One region of the Burkholderia sp. BC1 genome, then DNA from elsewhere that is predicted to be linked to it. Evidence: riboswitches for the same ligand, from Rfam matches in the RefSeq annotation. Region 1 holds a riboswitch; the other holds the start of a gene.
The links. A riboswitch is a leader RNA that binds a small molecule or an ion and turns the genes downstream of it on or off. The one in region 1 is predicted to bind cobalamin.

Region 1 (6,007 bases):
CCGGCAGCGAGGATTTCGCGTTCCTGCTCGAACGGCGTCCGGGCTGCTATCTGATCATCGGCAACGGAGACGGCGAGGGCGGCTGCATGGTGCACAACCCCGGCTACGACTTCAACGACGCGGCGCTGCCGACCGGCGCGTCGTACTGGGTCAAGCTGACCGAGGCGTTTCTCGTCTGATGCGCCGGCCGGACCGCGCACCGGCATCGCCGCGCCGGCTCGCGCATCGTCAGAATGCGTCGCCGGTGAACAGCGCGGCCGTCGCGTGCGGATTCGACGGCCAGTACAGGTGCATGTAGGTCGCGACGATCGCGCCGACGCGATAGACGGCTTCGCCGCTGCGCGCGTCGTCGCCCGGGCGCTGCGCGATCGCGGCCGGCGCCAGCGGCGTCGCGAGCCGCGAATAGTGGAACGTGTGGCCGCGAAGCGTGCCGGCCCGCGTGTCGAGCTGCTGCATGCCGAGCGCCGCGAAGCGGCGCTGCATCGTCGCATGGCCGGGCAGCAGCCCGAGCATCGGCGTCGTCGTGCCGTCGACGTCGGTCAACGATTCGCATAGATAGAGCATTCCGCCGCATTCGGCGACGATCGGCCGCCCGGCCGCCGCATGGGCGCGGATCGTCGCCGCGCTCGTCCGATTCGCGGCGAGCGTACGCGCATGCAATTCCGGATAGCCGCCCGGCAGAAACAGCGCGTCGCATTCATCGGGCACCGGCTCGTCGGCGAGCGGCGAAAAGTACCGCACCTGCGCGCCGAGCGCGTCGAGCAGCGCGAGATTGGCCGGGTAGATGAACGAGAACGCGGCATCGCGCGCGATCGCGACCCGCTTGCCGGTGAGCATGTGCGGCAGCGGCGCGGCCACGGCCGGCGGCGCGAAGCCGATCGCGGGCGGCAACGCCGCGAGCGCCGTGTGCGCGAGCGCATCGGCCGCGCGATCGAGCCGCGCGTCGAGATCGGCGATATCGTCCGGCTGGTGCAGGCCGAGATGCCGTTCCGGCAACGCGAGCGCCGCATCGGCCGGCAAATGCCCGAGCCAGCGCAGATCGTCGGGCAGCGCCTGCCGCAGCAGCGCCGCGTGCCGGTCGGAGCCGACGTGGTTCGCGAACACGCCGTGAAACGGCAGGCCGGGGCGGAAGCGCGCAAGTCCGAACGCGATGGCCGCGAACGTCTGCGCGACCGATTTCGCGGAGATCACCGCGACGATCGGCACGCCGAACGCGGCCGCGAGATCGGCACTGCTCGGCGTGCCGTCGAACAGGCCCATCACGCCTTCGATCAGGATCAGGTCCGCGTCGCGCGCGGCGTCGGCGAGCAGCGCGCGACAGCCGGCCTCGCCGACCATGCCGAGATCGAGCGCATGCACGGGCGCGCCGCTCGCTCGCTCGAGCAGCATCGGATCGAGAAAATCCGGCCCCGTCTTGAACACGCGCACGCGGCGGCCGAGCCGCCGATGCAGCCGCGCGAGACCGGCCGTCACCGACGTCTTGCCCTGGCCGGACGCCGGTGCGCTGACGAACAGTGCGGGACAGGCCGGCATCGCTCAGAACTCCACGCCGCGCTGCGCCTTCACGCCTTGCTCCTTGTACGGATGCTTGACGAGCCGCATTTCGGTGACGAGGTCGGCCGCGTCGATCAGCGCGTCGGGCGCATGCCGGCCGGTCACGACGACGTGCAGGTCGGCGGGCCGCGCGGCCAGCGTCGCGAGCACTTCGTCGAGCGGCAGGTAGTCGTACTTCAGCACCGTGTTCAGCTCGTCGAGAATCACCATCCGGTACTCGCCGCTTTCGATCATCCGGCGCGCCTCGTTCCAGCCTTTGCGCGCGGTCGCGATGTCCGCGTCGCGGTTCTGCGTGTTCCACGTATAGCCGTCGCCCATCGTCACGAAATCGCACTCGGCGACCGCGCCGAGGAAATCGCGCTCCGACGTATGCAGCGCGCCCTTGATGAACTGCACGACGCCGAGCCGCATGCCGTGGCCGAGCACGCGCACCGCCATGCCGAATGCGGCGGTACTCTTGCCCTTGCCGTTGCCCGTATGGATGATCAGCAGGCCCTTTTCGTTGACGGCGGCGGCCTGCTTCTTCTCGTGGCCGGCGCGGCGGCGCTCGGCCATCCGCTGATGGGATTCGGGATCGGTCCTCATCGGAATCGTCCTGTCGATAGCAAAGGTTCAGAGCGGGCCGGCGAGCGCGACCGTCACGCCGTCCCGGATGGTTTTCGGTGCAAGCAGCCGGCCGTGCGGCGCGGCCAGCTGCGCGCACGGCTCGGCGACACCCGCGACGCCGAAGCGCGCGAGCGCGGCGGCCGACGGCGCGCTGGCCGCCCGCTGCGCACACGCGGCCAGTTGCGCGGGCTCGAACGCGACGAGCGGCCAGCCGCGTCGCGCGCAGAACGTGCGCAGCGCGCGGGCGCGCGACTTCGCGGCGAGCGTCGCGACGACCGCCGGCTGTGCATCGGGATACGCCGCGAGCGCCGCACGCACGGCCGCGTCGAGCTGCGCGGCGCGCACGCCCGCACGAAAGCCGATGCCGAGCGCGACGCGCATCACGCGCGCTCCGCGCGGCGGCCGCCGGCCAGTGCGGCTTGCACGGCCGGATCGGCGGCCAGCGCGGCGACGCGGCCGATCACGACGATCGCCGGCGAGCCGATGCCGGCGGCGCCCGTACGTTCGACGATCCGGTCGAGCGTCGCGAGCACGTGCCGTTGCGTGTCGCGCGTCGCGTTCGCGATCGCCGCGCACGGCGTGTCGCCGGGCAGGCCGCCGTCGCGCAGCGCGGCGGCGATCGCTTCGAGCCGGCGCATCCCCATGTAGACGACGATCGTCATGCGCGTCGCGGCGAGCGCGCGCCAGTCCGGCTCGTCGGCGCCCGCGCCGTGTCCGGTGACGAAGATCACGCCCTGTGCGTCGCCGCGATGCGTGACCGGAATGCCGAGCGCGGCCGGTGCCGCGATGCCGGCCGTGATCCCGCTCACGACCTCGACCTCAATGCCTGCCGCACCGAGCGCGAGCAGTTCCTCGCCGCCGCGGCCGAACACGAACGGATCGCCGCCTTTCAGCCGCGCGACGCTGCGGCCCGCGCGTAGATGCGCGAGCATCGTCGAGACGATCTCGGCCTGCGGCGTCGACGCATGACCGCCGCGCTTGCCGACGTGCTCGATCCGCGCGTCCGCGCGCGCATGGCGCAGCACCTCGCGGTTGACGAGATCGTCGACGAGCAGCACGTCGGCGGCCGCGATCGCGCGGACGGCCTTCAGGGTCAGCAGGTCGGCGTCGCCGGGACCGGCGCCGACGAGCCATGCGCGGCTCATCGCGCGCAGCACGGCGCGCGCCGTGACGAGACGGGACGGGGCGACGAAACGGCCGCGCGCGGACGGCCTGCGAAATGGCGTGACATGACGGAGCGAAACGAAGCGCCCGTAGCGGGCGGATGACAACGCGCACACTCTCCGTCCCCCGCGGATCGGGCGTTCGGCGAGCGCGGCGCTCGCCCCTTGCGTCGGCCGGTATCCGGGCTGGCCGCTTGCCAGGCCGCAGCCTTCCCGCCCGCTGAAGGGCAGTGGCATCGTGGGCGGCATGGGCGCGTGCGCAAGGCGCATCGCGCGGGCGGCGTACCGTTGCGGGGACAGCACAGGCCGGGCGATGCTCCGCCTCCTGTTTCCCGTTTAACTGCATGCGCGGATTGCGCATGCGAGCACCGAACGCGGCGCATACGATAGCACAGCGATCGCGGCCGCCGTTCGCCTTGACGCGGCCCGGCGCCGGAGCCTACACTCGCACGCGTTTCGGTGCTCGCGCGTGCGTTCCTGCACGCGCAGTTAAACGGGAAACAGGGAGTGCGGCTGCCCCGCAGTCGAGCCAACCTGTGCTGCCCCCGCAACGGTAAGCGAACGCATCGCTCCGCGATGCAGCGCCGCTTCGCCGCACGCCACGCGCGTGCGGACGACGCCACTGGATGCCTCGCGTATCCGGGAAGGCGAAGCGGCGTGTTCGTCAGCCCGGATACCGGCCGAGACGGGGGGTACAGCGCCGCGGGGAGGCGGCGCATCGTCCACGGCCGCAGCGCGCCCGACGCCCGAGCGTTTCCGATTTCCCGTCGTCAGGCCGCGCGCGCGGTGCGAACCGGCAGGCAAGCGGCGCCGGCAGGCACGGTGCGGACCGTGTTGGCAGTCACATGTCGACCGTTCATCGCGGAGCACCATGCTCGATTCTTTCTTACGTCTGTTCAACGACAGCCCGTCGGGGCTGCGCGGCAAGATTGTCGCCATCTATTCGCTGCTCGTCGCGTTCAACGTCGGCGCGTGGATCTGGGCGTTCATCGCGTTTCACGGGCAGCCGGTGCTGCTCGGCACCGCGCTGCTCGCGTATGTCTTCGGGCTGCGTCACGCCGTCGACGCGGATCATATCGCCGCCATCGACAACGGCACGCGCAAGCTGATGCAGGAAGGGCGCAGCCCGCTCGGCGCGGGGCTGTTCTTCTCGCTCGGGCATTCGACGGTCGTGATCGTGATGTCGGTCGCGGTTGCGCTGACCGCCGCGTCGCTCGCGCGCTTCGAGAGCATGAAGACGTGGGGCGGCGTGATCAGCACGAGCGTGTCCGCGTTCTTCCTGCTCGTGCTCGCGGCCGCGAACCTGCTGATCCTGATCTCCGTGTACCGGACGTTTCGCGCGGCACGGCGCGGCGACGCGATCGTCGACGCCGATCTCGACATGCTGCTGAACCGGCGCGGCGTGCTCGCGCGCCTGTTCCGGCCGCTGTTCCGGCTCGTGTCGCGCAGCTGGCACCTGTACCCGGTCGGCTTCCTGTTCGGCTTCGGCTTCGATACCGCGACCGAGATCGCGCTGTTCGGCATTTCCGCGACGCAGGTGCAGGGCGGGCTGTCGTTCTGGTCGGTGATGGCGCTGCCGGTGCTGTTTACCGCCGGCATGACGCTCGTCGACACGACCGACGGCATCCTCATGATGGGCGCGTATCGCTGGGCGTACGTGCGGCCGATTCGCAAGATCTACTACAACATGACGATCACGTTCGTGTCGGTGCTGGTCGCCGCGCTGATCGGCGGCATCGAGGTGCTCGCGCTGCTCGCGGACAAGCTGTCGCTGCAGGGGCCCGTCTGGGATTTCGCGACGATGGTCGCGTCGCATTTCGGGATGCTCGGCTACGTCGTGATCGGCCTGTTCGTCGCGTGCTGGGCCGTGTCGGCCGCGATCTACCGCTTCAAACGCTACGACGAGATCGACGTGACGATCTCCGCGTGATGCCTTTTTCGACCGAGGACCTACCATGACCCTACGCAAGCTGCCCGTCACGATCGTCACGGGCTTTCTCGGCAGCGGCAAGACCACGCTGATGCGCCACATCCTGCAGCACGCGAACGGCCGTCGCATCGCGGTCATCGTCAACGAGTTCGGCGAACTCGGCATCGACGGCGAAATCCTGAAAGGCTGCGGCATCGGCTGCGACGACGCGGCCGGCGAGGTGTCGGGGCAGCTGTACGAGCTCGCGAACGGCTGCCTCTGCTGCACCGTGCAGGAGGAGTTCTATCCGGTGATGGAAGCGCTGCTTGAACGGCGCGCGGACATCGATCACGTGCTGATCGAAACCTCGGGCCTCGCGCTGCCGAAGCCGCTCGTGCAGGCGTTCAACTGGCCGACGATCCGCCATGCGTTCACGGTCGATGCGGTCGTGACGGTCGTCGACGGGCCCGCGGCCGCAAGCGGCCAGTTCGCGGAAAACCCGCAGGCCGTCGACGCGCAGCGGCGCGCGGATCCGAACCTCGATCACGAATCGCCGCTGCACGAGCTGTTCGCCGATCAGCTGTCGGCGGCGGATCTCGTGATCGTGAACAAGGCCGAGCTCGTCGACGATGCGCAGTTCGCGCAGATCGAAGCCGCGATCCGCGACGAGATCCCGCCGCAGGTGAAGATCGTGCGCGCGACGCGCGGCGGGCTCGATCTCGCGATGCTGATCGGGCTCGAATCGGCGTCCGAAGACACGATCCATTTGCGTCAC
Region 2 (6,007 bases), on a different contig from region 1:
GTGCTCGCCAACTACCCCAACCGCTTCGCGGACGGCCGCACGGCGAAAAGCACCTCGATCGGCATCAAGGATTCGACCGGGCGCTACGTGGCCGCCCTGTGCCTGAATGCGGACGTCACGCTGTTCCGCGGCTTTCAGCACATGCTCACGCAATTCTGCAGCACCGACGGCGACGCGGTGGCCGACACGCTCGACCCGGCGGGCGCCGATGCGATCCGTCAGCGGATCGACGCGTTCGCGACGCGGCTTGCCGCCACGCCGCGCGAGCTGAAGACGGAGCAGCGTCGTGAACTGATGCAGACGTTGAAGGCGGACGGCTTGCTCGAGATCCGGCGCGCGATGGAGATCGTGTCGCAGCATCTCGGCGTGTCGCGCGCGACGGTGTACAACGATGCGAAATGATGCGCGGACGCGGCATGCCGCCGTGCCCGGCTGTTGACGGACTCTTTCACTCGAGCGACTCATGAACTCATTGCCCCTCCCCAGCTTCGACGACGTTGCCGCCGCGGCGGCGAGAATTGCCGGCCACGCGCACCGCACGCCTGTGATGACGTCGCGCACGGTCGACGACGCGCTCGGCGCGCAGGTGTTCTTCAAGTGCGAGAACCTGCAGCGCATGGGTGCGTTCAAGTTTCGCGGCGCATTCAACGCGCTCTCGCGCTTCGATGCGGAACAGCGCCGCCGCGGCGTCGTTGCGTTTTCGTCGGGCAATCATGCGCAGGCGATCGCGCTGTCCGCTCGCATGCTCGGGATTCCGGCGACGATCGTGATGCCGCAGGATGCGCCGGCCGCGAAGATCGCCGCGACGCGCGGCTACGGCGGCACCGTCGTCACCTACGACCGCTACACCGAGGATCGCGAGCAGATCGGCCGCGAACTCGCGGAACGCGACGGGCTCACACTGATTCCGCCGTACGATCATCCGGACGTGATCGCCGGTCAGGGCACCGCTGCCATGGAGCTGTTCGACGAAGTCGGCCCGCTCGACGCGGTATTCACGCCGCTCGGCGGCGGCGGTCTGCTGTCGGGCACCGCGCTCGCCACGCGCGCGCTGTCGCCGGACGCGCGGCTGTACGGCGTCGAGCCGGAAGCCGGCAACGACGGTCAGCAATCGTTCCGCTCGGGCGCGATCGTCCACATCGACACGCCGCGCACGATCGCCGACGGCGCGCAGACGCAGCATCTCGGCAACATCACGTTTCCGATCATCCGCCGCGACGTCGACGACATCCTCACGGCGACCGACGACGACCTCGTCGACTGCATGCGCCTGTTCGCGGCGCGTATGAAGATTGTCGTCGAGCCGACCGGCTGTCTGTCGTTCGCCGGCGCGCGACGCATGAAGGACGAACTGAAGGGCAAGCGCGTCGGCATCGTGATCAGCGGCGGCAACGTCGATCTCGACGCGTTCAGCGCATTGCTCGCGAGCCGGCCGCAAAGCTGAGCGAAGCGGCAACGCATCCTTCACGTCGCGTTAAGTTTCGCGACCTAGACTGACGAGGTATCCCCGCAGTCCGTCGTGAAGGAGTTGCCATGAACACGCATGCGATCGTCGCCGCCGCATTGACGGCCGCTTCCCTGTCGGCGTTCGCTCACCCGGCCGCCGTGCCGTCCGGTGCGGCGCTCGCTTCGCCGTGCGCCGCCGCGCCGTGCACGTCGCGCGCGTTGCCCGCGCCGCGCTTCGTGCTCGCGAAGATCGATCAGAACAATACGCCGCCCGATCGCGGCGGCGATCCGTCCGGCCGCTCGCACGGCGCTGCGCATCTGTAAGCGCACATACGGCGAACGCGGGTATCGGCGCGTTCGTCCGCCCCTTGCAAGCAGCGACGCAGCTCGCAGCAGTCGAATCTGCATCATGCGTGCCCGGCTCGCTCGTTGGGCGTCCCGCGTGCATACGCGCGCGTACCGACACACGCAGCACGTCGATGCAGGAAAACGAGCGTGGCCGCGCGCAACGGTGCGATCTACGCTGAGAGAACCGGCTCGTCCAACGGCGCGCATGTCGCGCAAGGCGGCAACGATGCAACCCCATGATGCGGACACGCTGTTCGCCGGCTCGATCCCGGCGCTCTACGACACGCTGCTCGTGCCGCTGCTGTTCGAGCCATACGCGATCGACCTCGCCAAGCGCGCCGCGATCATCGCGCCGACGCGCGTGCTCAAGCTCGCGGCCGGCACCGGTGCGCTGACGCGCGTGCTGGCCCGCGCGCTGCCGGACGGCACAACGCTCGTCGCAACCGACCTCAACCGGCCGATGCTCGACCGCGCGGCGGAAGTCGGCACGTGCCGGCCGGTCGTCTGGCAACAGGCCGATGCGCAGCGGTTGCCGTATGGCGACGCGAGCTTCGATCTCGTGATTTGTCAGTTCGGCGCGATGTTTTTCCCGGACAAGCCGCGCGCATTTGCCGAAGCGCACCGCGTATTGAAACCGGGCGGCACGCTGCTGTTCAACGTGTGGGACCGGCTCGCCGAAAACGAATTTGCCGATACGGTCACGCAGACGCTCGCGCGGCGCTACCCCGATCGTCCGCCCACCTTTCTCGCGCGCGTGCCGCACGGCTACCACGATCGCGCGACGGTCGAAGCCGACGTGCGTGCGGCCGGCTTTTCATCATTGCTGTATTGCGACACGGTGCCGGCGCACAGCCGCGCGGCGACGCCCGGCGTGCCGGCGATCGCCTACTGCCACGGCACGCCGCTGCGCAGCGAGCTCGAGGCGATCGGTCCCGACACGCTGTCGGACGCGACCACCGCATGCACGGAGGCGATTGCCGAGCGGTTCGGTGCGGGGCCGGTGGACGGCAAGATCCAGGCGCACGTGTTCGGCGCAAGCCGCTGACGGCCGACGCAGTCGGGCGCGCTAACGGTGCGCGCTACAGGATCAACGACGCAAGGATGCTGCACCACACCGCAATCGCGCCGCTGAGGAACACGCGGCGCGCGACGGCGATCTGCGTTTCGTCGTCGGCGCGCTTCATCGGCGACGTCGCGAAAAACGGCACGCTCCCGAGGCAGGCGAAGCCGGAAAGTGCAAGCGCGATCACGACATAGTCGCCGAACTGCCATGGCGTTTGCTCGTGCAGCCCCCAGTAGCCGAGGAACAGCATGCCCATCGAAAACATCGTCGCGGCGGCCGAACTGAGCGCGGTCACGGATCCCGTCGGAAATTGCATGGGCCTCTCCTGCGCGCACGGCGCGCGCCGCGTCATTATCCGGGCGCGCAGCAGGACAGCGCAACGGCGCCGGCGCGCGTCGTCGCATGCATCCCTCGACGATTCGTCATACCAAACGCGTCGCACGCCGCATCGGAAACGCGGCCTCGCTGCAAGCCGCGGCGCGTGGTTTTTTCGCGCCGGTGCGTGCATGAAAGATTGACGCGCGAAAGCCCTGCCCCTTACCCTTGCGCGCTGATGGTTCCCGCGAGACGGGATCAAATGGGAACGCAGTGACGGCGCACGCCGGAATCTGCGGCTGCCCCCGCAACTGTAAGCGGCGAGTCCGTGCCCTTCGCGCCACTGGGAAACCGGGAAGGCGGGCACCGGGCGGCGACCCGCGAGCCAGGAGACCAGCCATCGACCGAGGTCCAAGCAGCCGCAACGGGCGGGGTGTCCCGATGCGCAAGCGCCGCCGCCGGCGGTCGCCCGTTGCAAGGACGGCCCGACCTCAGGATCCGTCAGATGTCCACCGCTTCCGCATCCGTTTGCCTGCGCACGGCACGCACGCTGCCGTGCGCGCGCGTTCGCGCGCCCGCGCGCACCCGGTTCGGCGACACGTGCCGGCCTCGCCGGGCCACGCCACCGCCGCGCGACAGCGGCGCGCCCTGCGCCCACGTCGCCGCCACGCCCGCATCACGATAACGACTCACGCTTCATGAATCTCCGACATCTCCTTGCCACGACCAGCATCACCGCGTTCCTGTCGCCGCTCGCGCACGCCGCCGGCGACGGCGCGGCGCAGCAGCCGGCGCAGCCGTCGAACGACACCGCGCTGCCGGCCATCACCGTTACCGACACGCGCCATCTGCCCGAATCGTTCGATCGCCGCTATGCGAGCACGCAGGTGCTCACGCGCGACGATCTCGACCGCCTGTCGCCGAGCGATCCAAGCATCACGCAGGCGCTCGCGACGCTGCCGGGCGTCACGGTGTCGCAGAACGGCGGTCCGGGCTCGACCGCGTCGGTCAGCATCCGCGGCTCGTCGGCGAACCAGGTTGCGGTGTTCGTCGACGGCATCCGGATCGGCTCGCCGACCACCGGGATCGCGCCGTGGTCCGACCTGCCGACCGAGGCATTCGAACGCGTCGAGGTGATTTCCGGGCCGGCCGCCGCATCGTTCGGCGCGAACGCGATGGGCGGCGTCGTGCAATTGTTCACGCGCCGGGCGTCGAACCAGCCGAACCGCACGACGGTATCGTTCGGCGGCGGCTCCAACAAGACGTTCGACACGCAGCTGCGCACGTCGGGCACCGTGCCGTCGACCGGACCGCTCGCCGCGCTCGGCGGCCTCACCTACTCGCTCGGCCTGCACGATTACGCGACGGCCGGCATCGACGCGACGCGGCCGTTCGCATACGGTCACGAGGACGGCCGCAATCCGTACCATGCGCAGGACGTCGACGCGCGGCTCGGCTACGCGCGCGACAACTGGTCGGTCTCGACGTTCGCGCTCTATCACCGCTCCGATCTGTCGTACGACAATGCCGGCGGCGCGAACCGCGAGCTCGATCATCAGCTGACGACCGGCGTATCGCTCCACGTCGACATCACGCCCGACACGCAGTTCGATCAGTCCTTCGGTTATGCGAACGATCGGCAGTTCTTCTATGCGGGCGATCGGACCATCGCGACCGACCGGATCGACTCGCAACGAATCAGCACGTCGACGTCGCTGACGCATCAGACCCGCGGGCTCACGCTGTTCGGGCAGCCGCTGGCCGGCGAGACGAAGCTCGCGTACGACTTCACGCGCGAGCAGGCATTCCTGCCGAATGACGTGGCGGGCGGCGTGCCGACGCGCAACGACTCCGCGTTCTCGCTGCATCAGTCGATCACGCTCGGCAAGGTCACGATGTTCATGGCCGGCCGTCACGAGATCATCGCCGGCCGCGCGGTGAACACCGGCAACGCGGCGCTCGCGTGGGCGATCACGCCCGTCTACACCGCGCGCGTGTCGTACGGCAACGCGTTCCGGCTGCCGACCTTCAACGATCTGTACTACCCCGGTTACGGCAATCCGCGGCTCAGCCCGGAACGCAGCAATTCGGTCGAAGCCGCGCTCGACGCGAACACGGCGATCGGCACGTTCACGGCCGCGCTCTACGACACGCGCGTTCACAACCTGATCGCATACGATCCCGTCACGTTCGGGCCGATCAATATCGGCCGCGCGCATATTCGCGGGATCGATCTGTCGTACAAGGGCACGCTCGGCCGCTCGACGCCTGTCAGCGTTGCGGTCGGCTTCCTGAATCCGCAGGACGTGACGAATCGCACATGGTTGAACCGCCGGCCGCGTCAGACGGTCAGCGTCAGCGTCGATCACACGTGGGACGAACTGCATCTGCATGCGCTGAGCACCGGTGCATCGCTGCTGTACGGCGGCACGACGTTCGACGATCCGGCCAACGCGACCTATCTGCCGTCGTACCTGACCGTGAGCCTGCGTGCGTCGTACCGGATCAATTCGCATCTGACGGTGTCGGCGCTGCTGTCGAATCTGTTCGACCGGCAATACATGACGGCCTACGGTTACAACACGGTCGGCCGCAGCGCGTTCGGCAAGATCACCTATACGTTCTGATCGGACCGAGCGCGCTTAGGGACGCTTCGCTGCGCGGCGTTGCTCGAGTCGGTCATCTCGGAGAGTTCGATTTGCTGCATGGGTCGTATGCGATTGGCGGGCAATCGCCGCGACCTTGGTCGCGTATGGGAATGCGTCTACGCGCTCGCGCGTGACCGACAGCCTGGGGAATTTCGGCTTCGCATGGGCATACGGGTCGCGGGGCCGC

Region 2: linked by a shared signal. The riboswitch ahead of ACSHSS_RS05440 (TonB-dependent receptor domain-containing protein) and the one ahead of cobA (uroporphyrinogen-III C-methyltransferase) in region 1 are both predicted to bind cobalamin.

What each region holds. Positions count from the first base shown of each region.
Region 1 covers NZ_JBQYLP010000008.1:38,429-44,435, forward strand. Annotated here, with positions in the region: gene ACSHSS_RS05925 (M20 aminoacylase family protein) at 1-179, shown strand, start outside; gene ACSHSS_RS05930 (cobyrinate a,c-diamide synthase) at 229-1,533, opposite strand; gene cobO (cob(I)yrinic acid a,c-diamide adenosyltransferase) at 1,537-2,139, opposite strand; gene ACSHSS_RS05940 (cobalamin biosynthesis protein) at 2,167-2,541, opposite strand; gene cobA (uroporphyrinogen-III C-methyltransferase) at 2,541-3,305, opposite strand; cobalamin riboswitch at 3,479-3,712, opposite strand; cobalamin riboswitch at 3,764-4,022, shown strand; gene ACSHSS_RS05950 (HoxN/HupN/NixA family nickel/cobalt transporter) at 4,195-5,253, shown strand; gene cobW (cobalamin biosynthesis protein CobW) at 5,279-6,007, shown strand, end outside.
Region 2 covers NZ_JBQYLP010000007.1:77,782-83,788, reverse strand. Annotated here, with positions in the region: gene ACSHSS_RS05465 (helix-turn-helix transcriptional regulator) at 1-402, shown strand, start outside; gene ACSHSS_RS05460 (threo-3-hydroxy-L-aspartate ammonia-lyase) at 464-1,444, shown strand; gene ACSHSS_RS05455 (hypothetical protein) at 1,534-1,770, shown strand; gene ACSHSS_RS05450 (class I SAM-dependent methyltransferase) at 2,021-2,839, shown strand; gene ACSHSS_RS05445 (hypothetical protein) at 2,874-3,173, opposite strand; cobalamin riboswitch at 3,395-3,588, shown strand; gene ACSHSS_RS05440 (TonB-dependent receptor domain-containing protein) at 3,871-5,799, shown strand; partial or broken gene ACSHSS_RS05435 (hypothetical protein) at 5,815-6,007, opposite strand, start outside.